2 regions of the Weissella soli genome follow, and region 2 is predicted to be linked to the other one. Evidence: riboswitches for the same ligand, from Rfam matches in the RefSeq annotation. Region 2 holds a riboswitch; the other holds the start of a gene.
The links. Region 2 has a riboswitch for lysine ahead of alr (alanine racemase). Riboswitches for the same ligand answer to the same signal wherever they lie in the genome.

Region 1 (12,265 bases), 430 kb from region 2:
TATGTCAGTTGACGCCACAAAAAAAGACGCACGCTTTTAACGTACGTCTCTTCAATAATCTTACCGATAACGCCAGCATATCAACCATAATATGGGTAGCGCTGATTAGTAAGTTTAGTCGATTGTTTGGATTGTCATCAAGTTAGTTGAACCAGCGGCTTCCGCAACACCAGCGACCACGATGATCTTATCACCCTTGACTGCCAAGCCCTTTTCAACTGCCAAATTCTTGGCGGCTGCGATCATGGCATCAGTGTCAGCTGGTGCTTCAGCGATAACTGGTTGCACACCCCAGTACAGCATCAAGCCCTTTTCAACCTTCTCATCGTACGTCAATGCCAAAATATCAGCATTTGGACGGTACTTTGAGATCAACTTAGCTGTGTAACCAGACTTAGTTGAAGCCACAATGGCCTTGATATCAATGTTCTTAGTTGCTTCGGCAACGGCTGCAGCGACTGATTCAGTCGTGTCTGACGCATCAAAGTTATCAACGTGACGGCCGTTCAAAGCTAAGGCTGATTCAGCCTTTTCATCGATACGGGCCATCGTTGCAACGGCTTCGACAGGGTAATCACCATTAGCTGATTCACCTGACAACATCGTTGCATCAGTACCATCAAAGACAGCATTAGCAACGTCGGAAGCTTCGGCACGTGTAGGACGTGGGTTTTCTTGCATTGAGTCCAACATGTCAGTCGCAGTGATCACTGGCTTACCAGCCGCGTTCATCTTGCGAATCATTTCCTTTTGAACCAAAGGAACATTTTCTGCTGGAATTTCAACACCCATGTCACCACGAGGAACCATCAAACCATCAGAAACAGCCAAGATTGCATCCATGTTGTCGATACCTTCTTGAGATTCGATCTTAGGGATGATTTGAACATGTTCGTTACCAGTCTCTTCCAAGATGGCACGAATTTCCAACACGTCTTCGGCTTTACGAACGAATGAAGCAGCGATGTAGTTAATACCTTGCGTCAAACCAAAACGAATGTCATCCGCATCCTTTTCAGTGATACCTGGCAAGTTAATTGAAACACCAGGGGCGTTAACACCCTTACGTGATCCCAACAAACCGTGGTTTTGAACTTCAGTAACTAATTCCTTGGTTGCGTCATCCTTTTCAGTGATGACCATGTCCAACTTACCGTCGTCAAACAAAACATGACCGCCGACCTTCACGTCGTCGTACAATCCTGGGTAAGTCACCGCAATCTTTTCTTTGGTACCTTCCAAAGAATCATCCATTGAGATGCGAACAACATCACCAATGTTAAATTCGATCTTACCAGTTGATTGAACAGTAGTACGGATTTCAGCCCCCTTCGTGTCCAACAAGATTCCGACACGCTTGCCAGTAACCTTTTCAGCTTCGTGCACAGCGTTCATACGACCCATGTGCTCTTCGTGGTCTCCGTGTGAGAAGTTAAAACGCATAACGTTGGCGCCGGCGTCGATCAACTTGGCAATCGTCTCTACATCGCTTGATGCAGGTCCAAGTGTTGAAACAATCTTGGTCTTCTTCATGATTTGAAAAATCTCCTTTTATTTTGTCGGTAAATAACATACCTAACTAGCACTATTGTAACGTTTTTCTGCAAAAATGTCATTAAAATATGCGGTATTTCACAAGCGAAAATCCCCGTCAAATTAGGCTTTATAGCCTGTAACGCATTGCCACAATAATGAAAGCGGATACAATTAATTTTTATAAATTTACTTATGTGAAAAATTCACTTGTAATACTCTTTTTTAGAGTATTACAAATATTTTTTGTCAGAGCTAACAAAAAGCACCCCGAATATTCGAGGTGCTCGTCGCTAATCTTGTGATATTTTTTATTCAACGTCAGAGTGTGAAGATGACAAATCGATATCTTCCAACTTACGTACCCGACTCTTATTCTTGATTTTGTAACTAAAGTACAACACTAAGAATAATGGTACTGACATGTAGGTCGTAATAATCGCTTCCCAGTTCCAATGCGTGATTGAACCGGCAAATGAGCTGGTATCTTGTCCGATCACAACGACGAATGACAAAATCAAAGCCAAAATTGGTCCAAATGGGAACCACTTAGCATGGTAACGTAATTCTGAAACACTATGTCCTTGCTTGATCCAAGCCCGGCGGAAACGATAATGTGATACCGCAATCCCAATCCAAGCAATAAATCCGGTCAACCCTGAAGCAGCGACTAAGTAGTAGTAGATGTCTGGTCCCAAAACACTTGTCAGGAATGAGAACAAACCAACGGCCACTGTCAACAATAAGGCCGGTACAGGAATACCGGTACGAGTATTGGTCTTACCAAAAATTTTTGGTGCCATCCCCTTTTGCGCCATTGACCACAACATCCGTGATGAAGCGTAGACGCCTGAGTTAGCTGACGAGATGACTGAGGTCAAGATGACCGCGTTCATTACTGAGGCAGCCAGGGCAAACCCTGCTTGCTTAAACACCAGCGTAAATGGTGACACGGCCACATTTGATTCTGAAGCCTTTAATAATGATGGATCCTTATAGTTAATAATTGCGCCAATGATAAAAATGGCTAAGATGTAGAACAACAAGATTCGCCAGAACACTTGTGAGATTGCCTTTGGTACTGAGGTTTCTGGTGTTTCTGATTCACCAGCAGTAATCCCAACCATTTCAGTTCCTTGGAATGAAAAACCAGCGACCATAAACACTGACAAAATACCAGCCGCACCACCAATGAAACCATGGTGACCATCTGCGGATAAGTTGTTGGCCACATCTGGTTGGTTACCCATGATCCCAAGGATGGTTAGCACACCGACAATCATGAACAAAATGACCGCAATCACCTTAATCAAGGCCATCCAGAATTCTGTTTCACCATAGGCCCGTGCTGAGAACAGGTTGATCAAGGTAATCAAGAGCAACACTGCGCCGGCCCAAATCCAACCAGGAATAGATGGCCACCAATATTGCATGACCACGCCGACGGTCGCTGCTTCAACCGCAACCGTGATGGCCCAGTTAAACCAATAATTCCAACCCATAGCAAAGCCAAACGCCGGTTCAACATACTTGTCTGCGTAGACTGAAAACGAACCAGAGACTGGGTTATGGGTCGCCATTTCACCCAAGCTGGTCATAAGAAAGAACACCATCGCACCCATGACTGCATAAGCGGTTAACGCGCCCAACGGTCCGGCTTGCGAGATCGTCGCTCCTGATGACAAGAATAACCCCGTTCCAATCGTTCCACCTAAAGCAATCATTGAGAGGTGTCGTGTTTTCAACGTACGCCTTAATCCATTTGATTCTTGTGACATTACCAATTCTCCTTCCAGAGAGGTCTATCAGAACGAACAAAAAAATCCGTAGCCTGCTAAACAACAGACCACGGACTCATCAAGTACGTTAGTTTTGTCGATAGCGCTCCGCAGCCGACTAATTTTGCTGCGACAGTCCATACGTTATTCACGGATAGACCAACAAATGACTTTGCCAAGCCATTCATTTCGGCAACCGCCCCTTTTGATTCCTTCAAAGCTTGCCAGCTCCAGAACCTACTCATGTTGATCGCGACCTCTATGTCATATTTAATTTACAAATATTGATATTACTGGACTTTCAACAGAATGTCAAACAGATAGGCAGATTATCTTAAATTTGGTACGCTAGCTGTATCATATTCGAGGAGATACCCCATGGAATTACGGTCTTGGCAACCAGCCAATGAAACGATTTTTATCCAATTACTGAGCGAGGAAAGCATCAACACAGCCTTACAAGTCACTGGTAATTTACACACCCTCTTTACCCATTACTTAGCCACCCCATCTGTTGCCATTCGTGTGGACAACACCATTGTTGGTGGCATTTTTCTCGACGAAGATATCGATAGTCAAAGGCTTGAAACGACGCATGTCATCAGCTATTTCTTGCACCCTGATTGGCGACATCAAGGTATCATGACCGTTGCTTTGCTTGCCTTGCTACAGACCTACCACCAAACCACGATAACGGCTGAAGTTGATGGAAACAATGCTGCTTCAATCGCCCTCCTAAAACGCCTCGCATTTACCGAGGTGACGCAGTTTACAAATATTTTTGGACAAACCATACGGCTATTTACTAAAGAAATTGTTTAAAAAACGAGTGTCCCCACTTGAGCACTCGTTTTTTAAATTCATCATAGGATTCTAATCGACTGTCAGAAAGCAGCTAGTCAAATAGTTGTTTCCTCAGAACAAGTATGCCGTTCAAAGTCATCGCGAGTTTGGATTACTTTGATACTAATTGACCACCCTCTGCTTTCTTACCAAATTGACTAATAAGTAAAGTAGCAGCCATTATGCCACACAAACCACCTGCAAATATAAAGGAATGACCACCAGCCGAGATGCCCAATAAACTAATAATTTTTGGAGCTAAAGCTGATGCTAACCCATTAATAAAGCTATAAATGGACATGACCATTGGTATTTGATAAGGTTCCGAAATCATCGCGGCCAAGAACGGCGCTGTTGAAGTGATCGTAACCATACTAATGTTAGACAGCAAACCTGCGATGATTAACATAAAGGCATTAGTGGCAAATTCTCCTAAGAATAACGCTACTAAAAGACAAATAAACCCAAAAGCCAATGTGTTAGGCTTGCTCATTTTTCTAATGAATTTAAAGCCAAATCCAGCAATGATACCGCCAATTGTCCCAATTGAACTGACGATACCGGTAAGACTCGTACCACCAAGCCCTTTAGAATTGACTACGATCGATAAATTTGAAAGGTAAGATGTGTAAGCGATTCCCATGATGGCAACTGCGACAAATATCATCATTATAGAAGGATTAAATGCCTTAATAATTGATAAGGTAGACGTCTTACCGATATTCTCTTCAGTCTGTGTTTGTGGTAAATCTTTAGGTAAACAGATTAGCACCACTAAGAAAACCAAAATTCCAATTCCAAATACCCAATATAGGTTATACCAATGTGTCGCACCTAAAGCACCACCCGCAGCAATCAGCACCATACCTACCAAAGAAGTCACACCGTTTCCCATACCAAGAATACTAGATTGCTCCTCGCCTTTAAAGTATTCCGAGACTAACATTGGATTAATTGTTGTAATAAAGCCAAGGCCAACACCCAGCACCACCGAACATGCCAAAAGTCCAATAACTGAACTATGCCATACAGCTGGTAACATCCCTGCAATGGTCACCAACGCTACTCCTAACAATACCAGATATTTTTTGGAGAATTTCATCGCTAATTGTCCCGCAACCAAAGTCGATAATAATACACCTAATCCAGGTAATGTGCTTAGTAACTGGATGGTCGAAATCGGGGTATGGGGGAAAGACTGCGAGATCGCCACAATCGCTGATCCAATGACTACACTAGATAAGTTTAGTGCCAGCATACTGACGATACCAATTTTTAATTTTAAATTAGACATCGTAACTTTCTCCCTGTAAACTTACAATTCCTGCAAGCAAGTCATCATTAGCTGAGCTTGTACCGATATACACTGTATACTCCATATATTCTAATTCAAATTGATCAGTATCAGGATTAAACCATGTCAATTCTTCGAACGGTACCGTGATTGCAACCGTTTTACTTTCACCCTGAGCTAAGTTGACTCGTTCAAAACCTCTCAATATTTTAACTGGACGATCCACTGATGAATTTTCAAAACCGATATAGCATTGAATAATTTCATCACCGGAACGATCCCCAGTGTTGGTAACTGTAACCTGTGCTTCGATCGATTGATTCTTAACCTCAAATCTTGCAGCACTAGTTTCAAAAGTTGTATATGAGAGACCAAATCCGTATGGAACTGAGGGCACGGTGCCTTCCTTTTCAAGCTTAGTATAGCCATGATAGTAGTCGTACCATTGACTTTCAGTATCCCAGTTAACTTGTGGCAGATCGGACTCCTGGAAAGGAACCACATATGGTAATTTACCACTTGGATTCACATCACCAAAGATAATTTCTGCAATCGCAGTGCCACCTTCCATTCCTGGATAGTAGGCCATCATAATAGCTCCAATTGTATCTTTCCAGTCTTCCATCATAATCATATTACCGCCAATTAGAACTGCTATGCTATTAGTATTGACCGGTCCGACTGCTTTAAGTAATGCTACTTCATCTTCATGTAACCCGAGTGATTTAGTCCGATCACCACCAACTGCACCTGTATAATTATTTTCTTGATCTTCAGTGATATATTCACCTTCATCGTCGTAATTATAACCCACAACAAAGATGACTGCGTCTGCCTTCTCTGCAAGTTCTTTAGCATGTGCTAGATCTTCACCACTATAGTAGATCAACTCACTTTCAGGTGATACTTTGCTAAGTCCTTGAAGCGGGGTAACCACGTATGGTGGATATACACGACTAGAACCATGATCGCCAATATTTTCTTTCTCAGCTAGTTTACCTAGAACAAGAATTTTTTTATCTGTTTTTTTATCTAAGGGTAGGACATTTTGATTTTTAATCAACGTAATCCCTTCACGTGCAGCTTGTAAGGCTAAAGCCACATGTTCTTGATTAGCTAAAACATCAGTTCCGTAGGCTTTATCATCATTTTGAGTAAAAGCCAAAATAGTGCGCACAATTCGTAGCGCTGCATCATCAATTTTACTTTCCGATACTTGACCCTCACGCACAGCGTTGACCAAGCGAGGGCCAAAAAACTCAGTGCCACACATTTCCATATCTTGACCGCCGTTTGCTGCTGCAACAGTATCATTAATACCAAAGAAGAAATCACTCATGACAAAACCATCAAAATTCCATTCTTCTTTTAAAACCTCATTCAACAAATAGTTATGGTGACCCACCTTTTCTCCCTCATAGAGATTATATGAGCTCATAACTGAAGCGACACCAGCATCAATAACCTTTTTAAAATGAGGTAAAAAGACTTCTCTTTCAGTCCGCTTATCAGTATCAACACTAACTTTAAAACGTGAAATTTCCATTTGGTTGAAGGCATAATGTTTGACGCAAGCCATTACATTTTCTTCTTGAACACCTTCCGTAAGTGCCTTACCCATTTCTCCTAAATGATAACTTTCTTCACCATAGGTTTCTTGACTACGCCCCCATCCAGGGTTATAGGGTAAATTGATACACACACCAGCATATAAATTGCCCCCGTAAGCTTTAGTTTCTTGACCGATAGCATGTCCAATTGCGGTTTCTAGTTCTCGATCAAAAGTAGCTCCGCGCAACATTGATACCGGAAAACAAGTCGATTGTCCGGTTCCACTAACAACCCCTCTAGGGCCGTCACAGAAGAGCATTTCATCGACACCAAATTGAGGCAGACCACCTGCTCCAAAAGGAATATAATTGTAATGCACATTTGGATTGCGAGCTTCCTCAGCCATCAGCGACTCAATGTCTACTTTCCCACTCATCAAAGAAACTTTTTCTTCTAAGCTAAGCTTGTCAACGATAGCCTGAGCTTTGTCTGTTAAACTCAAGCGATATTCTCTTGTTACCTTCATCCTACGATCCTCAATTTCTATGATAGATGCAACATTTTGATCGGTCTTCAATCCCATTCTCGTAATAGTCGCATTGCTTTACCCAAATCTGTAGAAAAATAATTTTTAACCGAAGAGGTTTTTTCGATAATTTTATCCGATTGTTTAAAAGTCGCGGGTGTCATGCCAACTTCTTTTTTAAATGCACGGTAAAATGATTTATCGCTGCCAAATCCACAAGCTGAAACAATATAACCTATTGGCCTATCTTCAAATTTAAGTAGATATTTAGCATGGTCAATTCGATTTTTCAATACGAGATCTTTTAATGAAAATCCCAAGTATTTTTTCAAAAACCGGTAGAGAGTTTTATCTGAAACACCTAAATCTTCACAAATATCTTGATGAATATTTTTTGATGAAAAGTGTAGTTGAACATAGTCCAAAACTAAAGTTAATAGCTTAAGATCTTCTTGATCGACCGCTACATTACTGTTAGGGTGAACATCATAAATACAGTTTTTGTAGAGTTCTGCCAAAAAAAGGTGTAGATTTGCTTGCAATAAATGTCGCGATCCTGGATCTTCTTTTTTTGCAAACAATCCAATTTCTGCCAGTGTATGTCGAAAAACATCATAACCTTCTTTAGGTTCGTAACTTTCACTTGCACTATTCAGATAAAAATAATACTGTGCATCAGGGTGACTTGGATTACTCATTAATTGTCGATCAATTTGTACAAAGAGACACAAATTATCTTGACCTTCACCAATGAGCTCATGTACTTCCTGTGAATTAACTAAAGCAATATCTCCAGCCGAACATAGAGTTGTCTGATTTTTGCAACTTAACCGAACGCTCCCGTCGAGCACTAACATAACTTCATAATCATTATGCCAATGATAATTTGAATGGTTGATTGAAGCGATAAAAACATTAATTGCGACTGCTGTAATGTGTTTAATTTCCTCATAAATGTAACTCATAATTTTAATTTAGGATCCTTAATCTATAATTTGGTTACGCTTACATTATAGCAAACACAAGGTTTATGTGTTCTCACGTTATATCAAATCAGTACCCATAATTAGACACACGGCCTCGTAATAACTTAATAAAATTTATTAACGAAATCGTCATTTCTCTTAATTTCAATCTATAAGTTGAAAAAATAAAGTACTGAAAAGCACCTTACAAAAACTTTGTAAGGTGCTTTTCAGTACTTTATAACTCAGTAACATTTGTTGAAGAATCTTCCTAATCGATTACTTACTTGATGATGAAGATGACTTAGCACTTTCAGCTGCTTCATAGTACGTTGACAAGATTGACTTCAGATCGCTGTCCTTAATTGTCACCTTGGCCTTGTTTAATTGATCACCAACCATGGCTTGAACAGTTGTCGTGTCGCTCATCTTATCAGTCACAATAATGTTCTTCAACTTCTCCTTCATCGCTGCAAATGACTTCTTCTTATCAAGTGAGTTCATCTTGATTACGTAGTAAGTCGTTGTGCCAGTTGATGATGAAGTGACCTTGACAGGGGTCGTTGTGTACTCACCCTTCTTCAACTTAAAGGCCGCCTTTTGCACGGTTGAATCCACCGTAGTTGACGTTGAGTCAAAGGCTGACATCTTACCACCAGCTGACTTAGTAGTCGTGTCAGTAGACTTACTCTTAGCCAAGGTAGCAAAGTCCTTACCCTTCTTCAAAGAAGCAATAACATCCTTGGCAGCGCTCTCTGAATCAGTTGTAATGATTGAGATATTTACCTTAGCATGGTAATTTTTGTATTCCTTCTTCAAAGCGGCGTTCGTGAACTTCGTCGTTCCCTTCATCGCTGCTTCTTCCAAAGCCTGCAAATACAAACTGTCACGGAAAGTAGCTTCCGTCATCCCATTTGATGTCAAAGTGGTTGCAAATGAACTACCATATTGCTTTTTGACTTTGTTATATTGCTTGTCAATTGACTTTTGTGAGACATCATCCCCAAACTTCTTAGCCAAAACCTTTTCGATAATCATATTGGCTAAAACTTGTTGTCCGGCCGGTGTTTTCTTCAATTCTTTGTAGTAGCTTGCCTCAGAGACTGAGCCAGAATCACTGACAGCAACATTTTTTGTGTTACCGCCCATTCCATAAACGACTAGTCCGACGGCAGCGGCAATGATTACCACAAAGCCTAGTACTTTCTTCCACATATTGGAAAAACCTCATTTCTATTTTTCAGCAAAGTCTATTGTATCAGTAATTTCAGTGAATATCGACCAATACATTAAAGCTTTCACATATTTTTATAAATCGCACGCACCAGGGCTTCACGTTAACCTAGCTTTTTAAGCGTTGCCCCCATTGCAAACCGACCATTATCGACGACATCCTTGATGTTCAGATGCTCAGCGTAATCCGGGTCAACATAACGTAACCGTGCAGTATCCATCAACCAATCCTGTTCATCCCAGTGGGTCAAAATGTGTTCGTCAGCCGACGTTTGGGCATGCAGCATGTAGCGCACGACCATCCGTAACCAATTGATTCCCGTGACCTTCGACAAAAACGCCACATGGGTAAAAGGCATTGGTCGAATATCGTCTGCCGTCACTGCTTCAGTAATCGGCAAGTGATCCGTGACTAATTGATAAAGGCCAGGTGACAGCACTGCCAACTCAGGTGTTGGCAAGCTATCAACTAATGACTCAGTTAACACGTTATGATCAATCTGAATGCCTTCATTATCATGCTGTGTCACGGCCAACACATAGAGCCGTTCCCCATTAAAGAAGTAATTAATAATGGTTTGCGTTTCATCGTACTCGACGCTTGCGGGTAGATATTTGGACTTAGGGATCACATGGACACGTAACCCAAGTTGACGCAGGCTAGTAATCAACTTGATACGATTACCTGGCACAAAGATATGGTATGGGCGCTCAATCTCAATCACATTCATCACATCGGAAATCTCCAATGGTTCAAAGTAGTGCTTGTCGGCGATCTGTGGGATAAACAACAAATCGTGCGGATTGTTATTCATCACAATCGTGGGCACATTAAGACGCCGTAATTCAGAGGCCACTGACGCCATGGCAAATGAGGCCGCCGCCCCATCGCCTAGTCGGAACGCACCGGTACCGATCACCAAGGCCGATTTATCGCTAAGCTGTTCACTTTCATTTTCCGATTCAAAAGTCGAATAATACTGAGAAACAGATTCTTCAAATTCACCAGCTGATGGTTCAAACGCTTTATAGGTCGGTAACACATTATTATCCCAACGATAACGCCGAATGTTTTCATATTCGTCATCCCACAGTTTAGCAATCAAACCGTCACTTAACCCATAGTATTTGGCATCCTTTAAAGTATCCAAATCCCAAGGTGCCGTACTTACATCACGCTCTAGTTCCATAATGCGGCGCAACTTATAAAAGTAGAACGCATCAATTTTAGTAAGCTCAGCTAGTTCATCAACCATATAACCGCGACGTAAGGCCTCGATCAAAACTAAGATACGGTTGTCCCGCGGATGAATAATTTGTTCAATCAAATCATCTTCTGATAAGGAATTCATGACAGTCGGTGAAAACGAACGATTATTAAAGTGCGCCGCCCGAATCGCTTTCTCCAAAGCCTCTTCTAGACTGCGACCAACCCCGATTGTCGCGCCGACCGACTTTTGTACGGTGCCCAAGCGATGATCAGTCACAATCCAATCAGCCTCTAATTCCCCAAAACTAAACACTGGGAAGCGTACCACGATATGGTCCATTGTTGGCTCCAACATGGCGGTGTTTTCAGCATAAACCGATGGAATCTTCACTTTATCCAAAGTCTCACCTAACAGCAATCCCGTCAAAACTGGAATAACTGGATAGCCAGTCGCGACCATCAACAAACTTGAAGTGCGGTCAAAGTAGGGCGTCACCCGGGTGACGACGTACTCTTGCGTATTTGGTTCCACTGCGAATCGGACTTCAGTCAACCCACGAATATTAAAACCACGTAAAATGCGGAAAGTTGACTGGCGTAAGATTTGCATCGCCGGATCAGATAAAGTCTGCAACGGGGTAATCGAGATCGAATCGGCCGAATGGATACCGACTGGATCCAGATCCTCAACACCACCAATCATCAGCATATTATCTTGGCGATCACGCATCGCGACGACGGCCACTTCCCGATAACCAGCAATACTCTGATCAATATTTGCTTGATGGGTTAATGAACGGTGTAACGCTGTTTCAATACCATCTTCCAGTGATTCAGCATCATCAATTTGCATTCGCAAAGTTTCACCCATTGGTGCAACCGGCCGAATCACAACCGGGAACCCAAACTCACGCGCCGCATCAAAGGCTTCAGCCACTGTATTAGCTAACCGCGTTTTCACAACGGGCTCGTTGATGGTTGCGAGATGTTCTTGCAAGGCCTTTGAATTTTGGGTAGCTTGCATCACCGCCAAAGACAACCCTAAAATCTCAGGGGCGTCTGCTTGCATTAATTCTTGGATTTCAGCACTTAAGCGAATCGCCGTTAAGCCACCCAGGGATGCGACGATTGCGGTAATCTCATGTTCAGTGATGATGGTGACCAATGTCGGTGCATCTAACGTGGCGGTAATGGCTTGGATATCATCGCGTTCGAAGGTGAAACTGTATGGATTATCATCGACCAAAATGATCTCATGGCCGCGTTTACGCAACATTGAAATCATCTGATAACTGGCTAAATCACTCTCAGTTTCACGCCCAAAATCATTGG
Region 2 (12,265 bases):
CACGCATCGGGTTTCATAAACTTGATGGCCGTCGGTTGCAGTGGAGTCTGCGCGGTTATGGGCTCATTTTGTTAGGTAGTTTACTGACAGGTATTCTACAAACGCTGATCATGGGCAAAACAATCACCTCGAGTAACCAAGCTGAGCTAGAAAGTTTAGTTAAAAGTGGCTTTTCTGGGGCCATCTTTGTGATTCTATTGGCCGTCTTTGTGGCCCCCATCCTCGAAGAATTGATTTTCCGGGGTGTTGTGATTAATTTCTTTTTTACGCAGCGTAATTGGTGGGCTAACATCCTCTTATCAGGTGTGCTATTTGGGTATTTCCACGTGGTGTTCCAGGAATTCCAGTGGTTTGCTTTTATCCAATATAGTCTGATGGGGATGGCCTTGGCCATTGTTTATAAAAAAACCAAGCAGATTCAGTATGCCATGATCACACACTTTATCAACAATACTGTGGCAACATTATTGATTTTAGGCTTGCTGTTATTCAAGTAACTTTGAAGCTAAAATTAATAGACGAATGCATCTAAAAATGATATATTAATAGATGTTGTTGCCGCCGTGGCGGAACTGGCAGACGCGCACCGTTCAGGTCGGTGTGGGAGCAATCCCGTGCAGGTTCGATTCCTGTCGGCGGCATTCAGATACAATTTTCATATTTCCGTAGGAACCCTGTTATACCAGTCTAAACCCTTGGTATGACAGGGATTTTCTTTGTTTTGAAAGTCGTAATTTTTACTACTAAATACCATGATTTACCATCATTTTTACTACCATTTGCTACAAATTTTCCAATAAATTGAGTGACTTTTTCTGATAACGTGACATATGAAAGTCACGTAATTATTTTAAACATATGTATTCCGGTTGATATGATTAAAGCCGCATGGGCAAAAGATTCAAAAGGCCAATCAGTTCCAACACATTATGTTATTAACGGTAACACTATTACACAAGTGATTGATTTTGATGAAAACAACTTCTTCCCTATTATTGCTGACCCTAATTGGGTCAAATTGGGGAAGCACTGGTATAATAAAGTTGTGAACGTTGGTAAAGCGATTGATATTGCGACAATTGCGGCTGGTGTAGGATTTTCAGCAAAAAGCACCAGTGCAGTTTTGAAATATATTAAAGCGCATCGCGCAAATATTAACAGGGCTGTATACGGCAAAATTAAAGCAATGTTGGGAATATCAGCAGCATCTTGGGTAAGCACGGCGCTAGATATTGCTTCAACAATTTCAGGATACAGCATTGGTTCAGTGCTAGCAGAAGCACTCGATCGTCTGGATGGTAAAAATGATAATTACGTCTTTGCGTAAAGAAGGTATTTTTAATGAAAAATAAAAGTGTTTATGTGAATACAAATCTTCCATATATCTTTGCGGTAATTGTGCTAGGTGGACCAGTTGGTTGGATGGTGTTAGACATGTTTGATTCTGCACCAGCTCAACATCAAATCATTACGACGTTTATCAGCATTGTTGGTCTTTTCGCGGTTGGGTTCTTCTGGGGACGGTCTTCGCGAACAAATGAAATTCTAAAGTTATCGGAAGAAATTGATGAATTAGAGCAAAAGACTCGTTGATTGGATTAGTTATTAATATTGGAATGGCATTCTGTGAGTGTTCTTTCTATGTTAGAAGTACGGTAAACTTTTCTGCGATAGTAAATATCAAAAAGAATTTGCGCAAAAGGCCTTGGTATTTAACCATGGCCTTTTTTGATGACGTAACCGAATAAGTGCGATGATTTGACTTTAACATTCTGGGGAACTTTTTTGGGGACTTGGTGCTATTCTTTGTTTCGTTCAAAGGTCACCTAAATCGTACAAATTAGCAATTTGACAGCAGTACTACATATTCGCACTGTGTTTATACGCAAAAAGTCGGCTTTTTTTAATTATTTAGACTTATCAAAAGGATGTCCGCGTAAGCCATCTTTTCATCGCCAATAATGAGCCAATCATATTACCAGCGTAAAGGATTAAGGTTCCGGCAAGATAATTTTGACGACGAATCCGTGTGGCCACTTGATCGGCCAGTTCACGAATCATAATTTCTAAATCTCGCCGTCGTTGATGCAAAATTACGCAAAGAGAAACAACAATATAATTTACCCATTCATATTGGTGAAAATTGTTGGATTGGGGCAGGGACGGTGATTGTGCCTGGTGTCAGGATTGGGGATAACACTGTTATCGCAGCGGGTAGCGTCGTTACCAAGGATATACCTGACAATGTGGTAGCCTTTGGGGTTCCATGTAAAGTACAAAAAGAAATTACACCTGACATGAAAGATCATTATAAAGTGTTGTAATCCAACTCCTAGATGGGCAAATTGGACAAAACTTAGAGCTTAAAAGATATAAAAACGGGTTGAAGTAGATCAACATGCAGGAACTTGTCACTGTTGTCCTGTATCTGGTATTTTTATAAAAAGAAAAGAGCCAAGTAGCAACAGCTGCTTGGCTCTTAATCTAATATCTCAAGGATGCTTAAACGTTGTTTTTTCGATGCGGACAGCTGTACCATAAGCTGTGACCGAGTCACCGATACTTGCTGATGATGAATCAAAACGCATCATGATAACAGCATTAGCACCCAATGCCCGCGCTTCATCCTTTAAACGTCTGATAGCAGTATCACGGGCAGCATGTTGTAATTTAGTATATCCTTTGATTTCCCCACCAACAATCGTTTTAAAGGACTGCCCAATAGTTGAAAAAACATTACGCGACCGCGTTGTCAGGCCAAATACTTCGCCATAAGTCTCTGTCACATGATAGCCGGCAACATTTTCAGTCGTAGTGATTAAAATTTCTTGCATGATTACGCCCCTTATAGCTTTTAACGTGAGTCCCATCTGCACGTAAAATACGCATTAAAAAATGACTTATTTAGTAAGTTCAATGCCTTTGCCCAAGAGATTGTCGATACATTCAGCATAATAATCATCATTATGCTCAGGATAAATCGGTGTGGTTAGCGCGACGATAGCTAACGTAGAGTAGGCTGGTGTTTTGGTGCCGCGGTAGAGTGGATTAAACCAATTTTGGTTAGGAACATAGCCCCGAGCAAGCATTTCTTGCATCACTAATTCATGGTATTGAAATAGTTTGTATGGTGAATATTTAAAAACATAGTCGACAGTTGCGTGTTTTTTACCCCAGCCACCACCACGAAGAGCGCAACATTCGCGATGTTGCCCTAAGAGTTGTTGGCGGGGTAGTTGCTTAATTAATTTCTCGTGCCATAATCGCATTTTATGGGCCTTCCTTGTAACCTTGTTTGGTCAGATGATCTTGAAAAAAGGGAATTTGTTAGCGCACTTTTTACAAATTGATAATAATTTTTCCGCGTGCGTGATGTGATTCGATGCGCGCATGGGCTGCTTGAATGCCACTAGTGGTCAGCGGGTATTGTGAATCAATGATTATTTTTAACTGATCATTTGCGATATAATCTGCCAATTGTTGTAGGTCTTGACCGTTTGGTTGTAGCCAGCCAGTGGCAATTATTTTAGCTTCATTTTGTGCCCGTTGGGTTTGTTCCGGTGAAAGACTGGCAGAAATAGTAATTAAGCGCCCACCCGACGATAAAATATCCATACCACCATCGATATCACCAATCGTATCTAAGACAGCATCATAGTCTGATAGGGTATCTTGGATGGCATGCTTATGATAATCAATAGCAATATCAGCACCCAATTGTTGCACTAAGGCAATATTGGATCCACTGACAGTGGTGGCGACTTGCGCTCCCATTAATTTTGCTAGTTGGATAGCAAAAATACCAACACCACCAGCACCAGCCTGAATTAAGACCTTTTTACCCGGGCCAATTTGTAATGCCCGTAACATTTGGAGGGCGGTCTCACCAGCTAAAGGAACGGCGGCGGCTTCAGAATCTGTTAAATTATCAGGTATCTTAGCCAATTGGTTGGTATCAACGGCCATGAATTCGGCGTAAGATCCGAAGCGACCAGTCACATCATTTGCAGGACGAGCAAAGACACGTTGACCAATTGAAAAATCGGTGACATTTTTTCCTATTGCGATGATTTCTCCTGCAACGTCCCAACCAAGGACCACTGGAAATTGCCATTGAAACCTACCACTAAGCAATCCTTGCCGGGCTTTGTAGTCGATCGGATTGACACTCGTCGCAGAGATAGCCACGAGGACTTGATCATCATTGATCGATGGTGCTGGATAATCTGATACAACCTGTAGCTCTGTTTTGTCTCCAAAATTTTTAATGATAGCAGCTTTCATTACGCTTATTCCTTTTCTTATGAACATTGTGTCACCACAATCAATGTCTTGTTATTTGTATAAAATTTGTTGTCCGTCGGTTATAAATTGCGGGATCAACTGTTATCTATATTGTAGTTTAGTTTTATATGTTTGAGCAGCCTGACTGTCTTTTTTAAAGAAAACAAAGATAAGGGGGAAAATAAAGCTTAATTAAGGATGCTGTCAAACATAATTAAGCGGTGTTAGTTTGATGATAATGCGAACAAAAACCCCTGATCGCACTGCAAAATAGGCGGCGCGATCAGGGGTTTTTGTTGATTTCGTGTTAGAGGTTAGTAAACTTGTTCATAAATTACTTTCACGGCGGCATCCACTTGATCAGCAGGCAAACCAAGCATCACGCTAATCCGTGAAGCTCCTTGGTTGACCATCGAAATATTGATGCCAGCTTCAGTGAGCGGTTCGATGATGTTAGCGACGGCACCGTGCATTTCTTGCATCCCCTCACCAACGACCATGATCAAGGCGTAATCGGTATGCCATTCTAAAATATCGGGCTGGATTTCTGTGCGAATGTCAGCAATCATGGCTTCAAATTGGGCACGTGAAGTGAGTGACTTATCGAAAATAATCGATAAATCATCAATTCCGGTCGGCATATGCTCATATGAGATGCCATGTCGATACAAGATATCTAACAGGCGTCGGGTGAAGCCAATTTCCTTATTGAGCAAGTAGCGGTGTAGATACAACGTTGCAAACCGATCGTCGCTGGCAATCCCCGTAATGGCGTGGGTCGTCGCAATTTCATTTTCGGGCACAATGAGGGTGCCCGGTGCTGCTGGTTCGTTGGTGTTACGGACGTTGATTGGGATGCCCGCCTTAATAACCGGGACAATTGCCTCATCGCTGAAAACGGCAAAACCCGCGTAGGCCAGTTCACGCATTTCACGATACGTCATTTTCGCGATGGGGGCAGGATTGGCCACGATTTTTGGACTGACAGCATAGATTGAAGACACGTCTGTGAAATTTTCGTAGACAGTAGCCTTCAACCCACGTGCCAAAATGGCCCCCGTAATGTCTGAACCACCACGTTTAAAGGTATTCATGTAACCATGTTCGTCGTAGGCAAAGAAGCCGGGGACCACGATGATTTCATCACTGGCCAGTGTAAACCAAGCCATTTTTTGGTAACTGATTTCAGCTAGCGTGGCGGCACGGGGGGCACCCGTTGTCTGCATACCAAGTTCTTTGGGTGATACAAAACGAGCATTATGGCCAGTTGCCTGTAAAATAAATGCGATTAGTTGGGCATTCAATAGTTCACCGTGCCCAGCAAAAGCGGCGTAGAGGTAATCAAACGAAGGGTAGTGCTGTTTGGCCAAATGCTGTAATTGCTCAATAATTTTGGGCATGATGGCAGTACTATCGACGTGGAAATAGGTCGCAATTGCTTGATAACGCGCTGCAATTTCAGCCACGATGGCTTGCGTATCATCGCCGTTGATGGCAGCTTGCGCGTATTGCAACAATAGATCAGTGACTTTGGTGTCGCCGGAAAAACGCTTGCCGGGAGCTGATACAGTCACTACTTGGCGGGTTGCATCAGCATCAATGATGGCGATAACTTTCTCTAATTGGGGGCCATCAGCTAGTGAAGTTCCCCCAAATTTAATAACTTTCATGTGCTTAAGTCCTTTTGGGAATGTATTGAAGTCTATTTAAGAGTAAGAAAATTAAAATGTCAAGATTGACACTCATTTTAATGCGTGTTATTCTCATTACAACTTAATGTTTGATAGAGGTCGCGAAAGACAAGAGTAAGTTCATGGAACCATGCCAATGGTGTTGAAATGAAGTGAAAGGGGATTTTGCCGAAATTGATTTGTGTGGCAGCAAATTAATTGGGCCGTTAATGAATAGTTAACGGACTGTCGCTGTAACCCAGCGGAGTGCTATCGGATGGTCCACGTTAACGATTTTTTATGCGTTCATGAGGCTGTGCGGCAGTGCACACTCATGGACGTTTTTTTGTACCCTGAGCGTGCACGTGCTTCTTCAAACAAAAAATAATGAATGGGGCAAACACATGGTAGTCGGATATTCAAGACCAACAAAAATTACAATTTCGCAGCACGCAGTCACCCATAACGTTAATGAAGTACGACAGGCGACAGGTGCGCGTATGATTTTTCTCGCTCTGAAGGCCAATGCGTATGGCTATGGCCTCTTGGAAATGGGCCAGGCAGCAGAACGCGCTGGAGTAGACGGAATTGGCGTGGCCATTTTGGAAGAGGCGTTGGCCTTACGTGAAGCGGGAATCGCCATGCCAATCTTGATTATGGGCATCGTTGATCCAAAGTATGCGCAAGTCATGGCAGAGAATAATATTATGGCAACCGTGAGTGATCTGGCTTGGCTTGAACAAGCACAGGCGGTGATGGACGGCCGGACGCGCCTCCTGATCAACGTCGCAGTGGATACGGGCATGACCCGCATTGGTGTCCGGTCGCAAGAAGCGTTACATGAATTGATTGATTACATTAAAGGCGCACCTGATTATTTCGTTTACCAAGCGATTATGACACACTTTGCAGAATCTGATTCCCTTAACAATGATTATTTTCATTATCAATTGGCTAATTGGGAACGGTTGACCGCGGGGATTGAATTACCTCCTATGGTGCATATCGCGAATTCAGGGGCCGCCATGTATCACGCCGATGAAATTCCTACGGATGTGGTGCGCGTTGGCACCGTGGTCTATGGCGTTGAACCATCCCGGGGGCAAGTGCGACCAGCCAATTATCTGGAACCAGTCCTTGGACTCGAAAGTGCGTTAGTCTATGTCAAGCAAATGCCAGCCGGTGTCGGCGTCTCATACTCGCATACGTATACAACCCATGCTGGTGAGTGGATTGGCACAGTCCCAATTGGTTATGGGGATGGCTTATCACGGAACCTACAAGATTTCGGGGTCATCATCAATGGTCAGCGGGCACGCATCGTCGGCCAGATTGCCATGGATCAACTCATGGTCTCACTACCAGAAGAGGTTCCCGTTGGCACTAAGGTCACATTTATTGGTAAAAACGGTGGGTTAGAAAACACCCTTGAAGATTTTAGTGACCATGCGGGCTTGGCACCGTGGGTGGTAACCACCTCATTACAAGAACGTATCAAGCGTGAACTCGTTGATTAGTTAGAAGGAGAACAGATATGACAACCCCTTATGAAGTAAGTGAAGAAGGCGAATTGAGCATCGGTGGGATCACGGCGAATGCATTGGCAGCTGAATTTCAAACACCGCTCTACGTCTATGACGTGACGAAAATTCGACAGTCGATGCGCGCCTTCCAGCAAGTGTTTGATGAAGAACAGATTGATTACGTGGTGAGTTTTGCTTCCAAGGCCTTTGCGACAACGGCGATGTACGAAATTGCCGCCCAGGAAGGGATTCATCTGGATGTTGTTTCCGGCGGTGAAATTGCCACGGCTTTGAATGCGAACTATCCAATGGCCCATGTGTCATTTAATGGTAATAACAAGTCGGAAGCTGAATTAATCATGGCCTTAGACAATGGTCTAGGGACAATTATCGTAGATAACCTTTATGAATTGAACATGTTATCTGAATTGGCTGCTGAACGGGGTATCGTGCAAAATATTTTGCTGCGTATCACACCAGGTATTGAAGCCCATACCCATGAATTTATTCAAACTGGTCAGACTGATTCAAAATTTGGCTTTGATGTCGACAGCGGTCAAGCTGAAGAAGCTTACCATATCGCCAGCGGGACCGCGTCATTGCATGTGCTGGGTGTGCATGCTCACATCGGCTCACAAATTTTTGATGTCACGGGGTTTGAAGCTGCTGCTGAAAAATTAGTGGCTATCGTCCATGATTGGGGCTTTGATCCTGAAGTGATTAATACCGGTGGTGGCTTTGGTATTCGCTATACCGACGAAGATCACCCTAAGCCGGCTAGTGAATTTGTCACGGCCATCATCGCTAAGATTCGGGAAAAGACGGGTGCCTATGGCATGCCGATGCCGGCCATTTGGATTGAACCTGGCCGCTCAATCGTTGGTGAGGCTGGGACGACCTTGTACACGATTGGCTCACGCAAGGATGTACCTGGCATTCGTTCGTATTTGGCCGTTGATGGGGGCATGGGTGATAATATTCGACCAGCAATGTACCAGGCCAATTATGAGGCGGTGTTGGTTGATCAACTAGACGCGCCAACGGAACAGGTCGTGCGGGTTGCGGGTAAGTACTGTGAATCGGGGGATGTTTTGGTCTGGCAACAAGCCTTGCCTAAGACAAAGCCCGGGGATGTCCTAGCTGTTCTTTCAACGGGTGCCTATGGTTACTCAATGGCTTCAAATTACAATCGTAACCCGATTCCAGCCGTTGTCTTCGTGGAAGATGGCGAGGCCAAGGAAGTGGTTGCGCGTCAAACTTATTCCGACATCCTGCGCTTGGACCGGCATTACATTTAATATTATAGAAGAAAGTGGAGAAATAACATGGCAGAACTAGATGCACAATCAATCATTAACTATATTGCAACCGCACCCAAGAAAACGCCGGTTAAGGTGTACATTGCTGGTGAATTAACTGGTTTGGAAATTCCTGATGGCGTGGAGGCATTTCTAGAAGTGTCAACGGGCGTGCTTTTTGGTGATTTGGCAGTCATTCGGCCGTTATTAGCAAGTCCAGCGATTACGCAAAGCCATCTTGAAATCTTGGCCCGTAATTCAGGGGTACCCTTGTTGGACTACGATGATATCAAGGCCCGCATTGAACCAGGCGCTGTGATCCGTGAACAAGTCCGCATCGGTGATAATGCGGTGATTATGATGGGTGCTATCATCAATATCGGGGCGGAAGTTGGCGCAGGGACCATGATCGATATGGGGGCCGTTTTGGGTGGTCGTGCCATCGTCGGTAAGCATAGTCATATTGGTGCCGGCGCCGTCCTAGCTGGTGTCGTTGAGCCAGCGTCAGCCACACCGGTGATTATTGAAGATAACGTCTTAGTTGGTGCCAATGCGGTGGTCATCGAGGGTGTCCATGTTGGCGAGGGTGCCGTAGTTGCGGCTGGTGCGATTGTGACCAAAGATGTGCCAGCACATACTGTGGTGGCTGGAGTACCTGCCCGGGTCATCAAGGAAATTGATGCTAAGACGGAAGCTAAGACGGCTTTGATCGATGCCTTGCGCACACTAGATTAGGAGCATCTGCATGGTATGGACAACTGAAGAACTAATTCGGGTGCGTCGTGCACTCCATGCCATGCCCGAATTAGCGTTACAAGAATATGAAACACACCGGTACTTGTTAAATGAAATTAGCCAATTGAATCAAGATTGGTTAACTATTCGAACTGTGCCAGAAGTGCCCACTGCAATTTTGGTACGCCTGCAGGGAACCCACCCTACCCGCACGATCGGTTACAGGGCGGACATGGATGCGTTGCCGATTGAAGAGGCTACGGGCTTACCCTTTAGTTCCCGGCATGCCGGGGTCATGCATGCATGTGGTCATGATATTCATATGACTGTTGGGCTGGGGATTCTAGCATACTTTGCCGAACAACAACCGAAAGACAATTTAATTTTCTTTTTCCAACCGGCTGAGGAAGCTGACTTTGGGGGTAAACATGTCTACGATTTAGGGGTCTTTAGTGGTGAATGGCGCCCAGATGAATTCTACGGGCTACATGACAATCCACAGTTACCGACTGGTCAAATTGCGACTCGGCCGGGGACCTTGTTTGCGGGGACTACTGAAATTCATGTGACCTTTACCGGAAAGGGTGGCCATGCAGCCTTCCCACAAGATAGCAATGATGCCATCGTCGCCGGCGCAGCGTTTGTCAGTCAGGTACAAACAGTGGTGTCGCGCAATGTCGATCCTGTTCAAGGAGGCGTGGTGACACTGGGGACCTTCCAAGCAGGTACCGCCGGTAATATTATTGCGGAAACGGCCCATCTAGATGGCACGATTCGCGCCTTTACACAAACGAATTTGGTAAACATGCAACAGCGTGTCCGCACAATTGCTGAGGCCATTGGCACGATGTATGGCGTGCAGGTTGATTTGGAACTGATTCAAGGTGGGTATATGCCCGTCGAAAACGATGCGACATTGGCGCAACTCATGATTGATTACTTTCAAGCAGATCCCACGGTCGCTTTTGCAGATATTGCGCCAGCGATGACGGGTGAGGACTTTGGCTTCTTACTACAGCAATTTCCTGGGGTGATGTTTTGGTTAGGCGTTGGTGATCCAGACCATCCCCTACATCATGCCAAAATGAGTCCCAATGAAGGGGCTTTAGCGGCTGGGGTAGATGCGATGGTTGGCTTTTTGAATTATCGAATGGAGCAATAACATGTATAACGATATTGAATTGATTACGGCAATTATCACGCCGTTTACCACGGAAGATACGATTGATTATCCGGCACTGGATGCCTTAACGGACAAGTTACTGGCAGAAGGTACGCAAGGCTTTGTGATTGGTGGGACCACTGGTGAGTCACCAACGTTGACCCATGCTGAAAAGTTGGCATTATATGCACATTTCGCGGCCTTCGTCGGTGATCGTGGCCCGGTTATTGCCAATGTCGGGGACAACAACACAGCTAATTCAGTTGCTTTGGCTGCGGAAGTCAGTGCTATTAGTGGGGTTGATGCGCTGTTGGCCGTGACCCCATATTATAGTAAGCCCAGTCAAAAGGGGATGATTGCGCACTTTAGCGCCATCGCTGATGCCGCCACTGTCCCAGTGATGTTGTATAACATCCCCGGCCGTTCTGCTGTTGGGTTGACGAATGAGTCAGTGATCACCTTAGCGCAACACCCTAATATTAATGCGGTGAAGCAAGTCACCACCATTGATGATATTGCTTATCTGGTCGAACATGCACCAGCCGACTTTTATGTCTACTCAGGTGAGGATGCACAAACATTAGCAGTCAAGGCGATCGGTGCCACGGGGACCATTTCAGTGGCTGCACATCTGTACAGCCCTGAAATTACGGCCCTCTATCAAGCATTGGCAGCAGGTGATATCCAAGAGGCTGGCCGTTTACAACGGTGGTTGACACCACGGATGAACGCTTTGTTTGCCTATCCATCTCCAGCACCGGTCAAGGCCGTGCTGGCCTTAGATGGTTTGGTGGCTAACACAACGCGCTTGCCGATTTTACCACTTGATGAAGCGGAAACGGCAGATATTTTACAACGATTGGGGCGTGACTAATGCAACGAGTAATACTAGCCGGTGGCTTTGGCAAGATGGGGTTGGCCATTCAAGAAAAGCTTGCTGCAACACCAGATATCGAAATTGTCGGAATTGTTAGTGGCCACGCGCATGCCAGTGCGTTGCCCGTCTTTACCAATTTGGCTGACGTTAATGTGGCGGCAGATGTGTGGTTGGATGTGACAACCCCCGCCACGGTTGCCGAAAATGCGAAGTTTGCCTTAGCGCAGGGGATGGACGTGGTGATTGGTACGAGTGGCATCGCAGAGGCGGACTTAGCAGAGTTAACCACACTGGCGACAACGCATGAGCGCCATGTCCTGGTTGTACCAAATTTTGCTTTATCAGCCGTGTTGTTGATGCAGTTTGCCCAACAGGCTGCAAAATATTTTCCGGACGCTGAGATTTTGGAAATTCATCATCCTGGTAAACTAGATGCGCCATCTGGCACGGCGAAAACCACGGCAAGTTTGATTGCGGCTGCCCGGACTGCAACCGCCCAAGCACCGGTGACTGATTTAGCAGCGCGGGGTGACTTGATTGAAGGCATTCCAGTGCATGCCATGCGTTTACCGGGTTTCGTGGCCGAAGAGGAAGTGGTTTTCAGTGGGATTGGTGAGAGTTTACGGATTAAGCAGACCTCATTTTCACGGGAATCCTTCATGAATGGCGTGGTATTAGCAGTGCAAAACGTAGTTACCGTGTCAGGGTTAGCGGTT

Region 1: linked by a shared signal. The riboswitch ahead of WSWS_RS02305 (amino acid permease) and the one ahead of alr (alanine racemase) in region 2 are both predicted to bind lysine.

What each region holds. Positions count from the first base shown of each region.
Region 1 is NZ_CP017326.1:473,586-485,850, reverse strand. It holds gene pyk (pyruvate kinase) at 115-1,533, opposite strand; gene WSWS_RS02305 (amino acid permease) at 1,845-3,311, opposite strand; lysine riboswitch at 3,405-3,581, opposite strand; gene WSWS_RS02295 (GNAT family N-acetyltransferase) at 3,690-4,133, shown strand; gene WSWS_RS02290 (MFS transporter) at 4,267-5,448, opposite strand; gene WSWS_RS02285 (beta-glucosidase) at 5,441-7,525, opposite strand; gene WSWS_RS02280 (AraC family transcriptional regulator) at 7,573-8,490, opposite strand; gene WSWS_RS02275 (peptidylprolyl isomerase) at 8,770-9,705, opposite strand; gene WSWS_RS02270 (carbamoyl phosphate synthase preATP-grasp domain-containing protein) at 9,828-12,265, opposite strand, start outside.
Region 2 is NZ_CP017326.1:903,769-916,033, reverse strand. It holds gene WSWS_RS04315 (CPBP family intramembrane glutamic endopeptidase) at 1-497, shown strand, start outside; tRNA gene WSWS_RS04310 (tRNA-Leu) at 558-641, shown strand; gene WSWS_RS04305 (hypothetical protein) at 875-1,327, shown strand; gene WSWS_RS04300 (hypothetical protein) at 1,342-1,593, shown strand; gene WSWS_RS08165 (hypothetical protein) at 1,921-2,061, opposite strand; gene WSWS_RS04295 (LbetaH domain-containing protein) at 2,166-2,324, shown strand; gene WSWS_RS04290 (heavy metal-binding domain-containing protein) at 2,493-2,834, opposite strand; gene WSWS_RS04285 (TIGR02328 family protein) at 2,901-3,269, opposite strand; gene WSWS_RS04280 (NADP-dependent oxidoreductase) at 3,340-4,284, opposite strand; gene WSWS_RS04275 (aspartate kinase) at 4,599-5,954, opposite strand; lysine riboswitch at 6,061-6,235, shown strand; gene alr (alanine racemase) at 6,359-7,471, shown strand; gene lysA (diaminopimelate decarboxylase) at 7,489-8,775, shown strand; gene dapD (2,3,4,5-tetrahydropyridine-2,6-dicarboxylate N-acetyltransferase) at 8,803-9,510, shown strand; gene WSWS_RS04255 (N-acetyldiaminopimelate deacetylase) at 9,521-10,672, shown strand; gene dapA (4-hydroxy-tetrahydrodipicolinate synthase) at 10,674-11,546, shown strand; gene dapB (4-hydroxy-tetrahydrodipicolinate reductase) at 11,546-12,265, shown strand, end outside.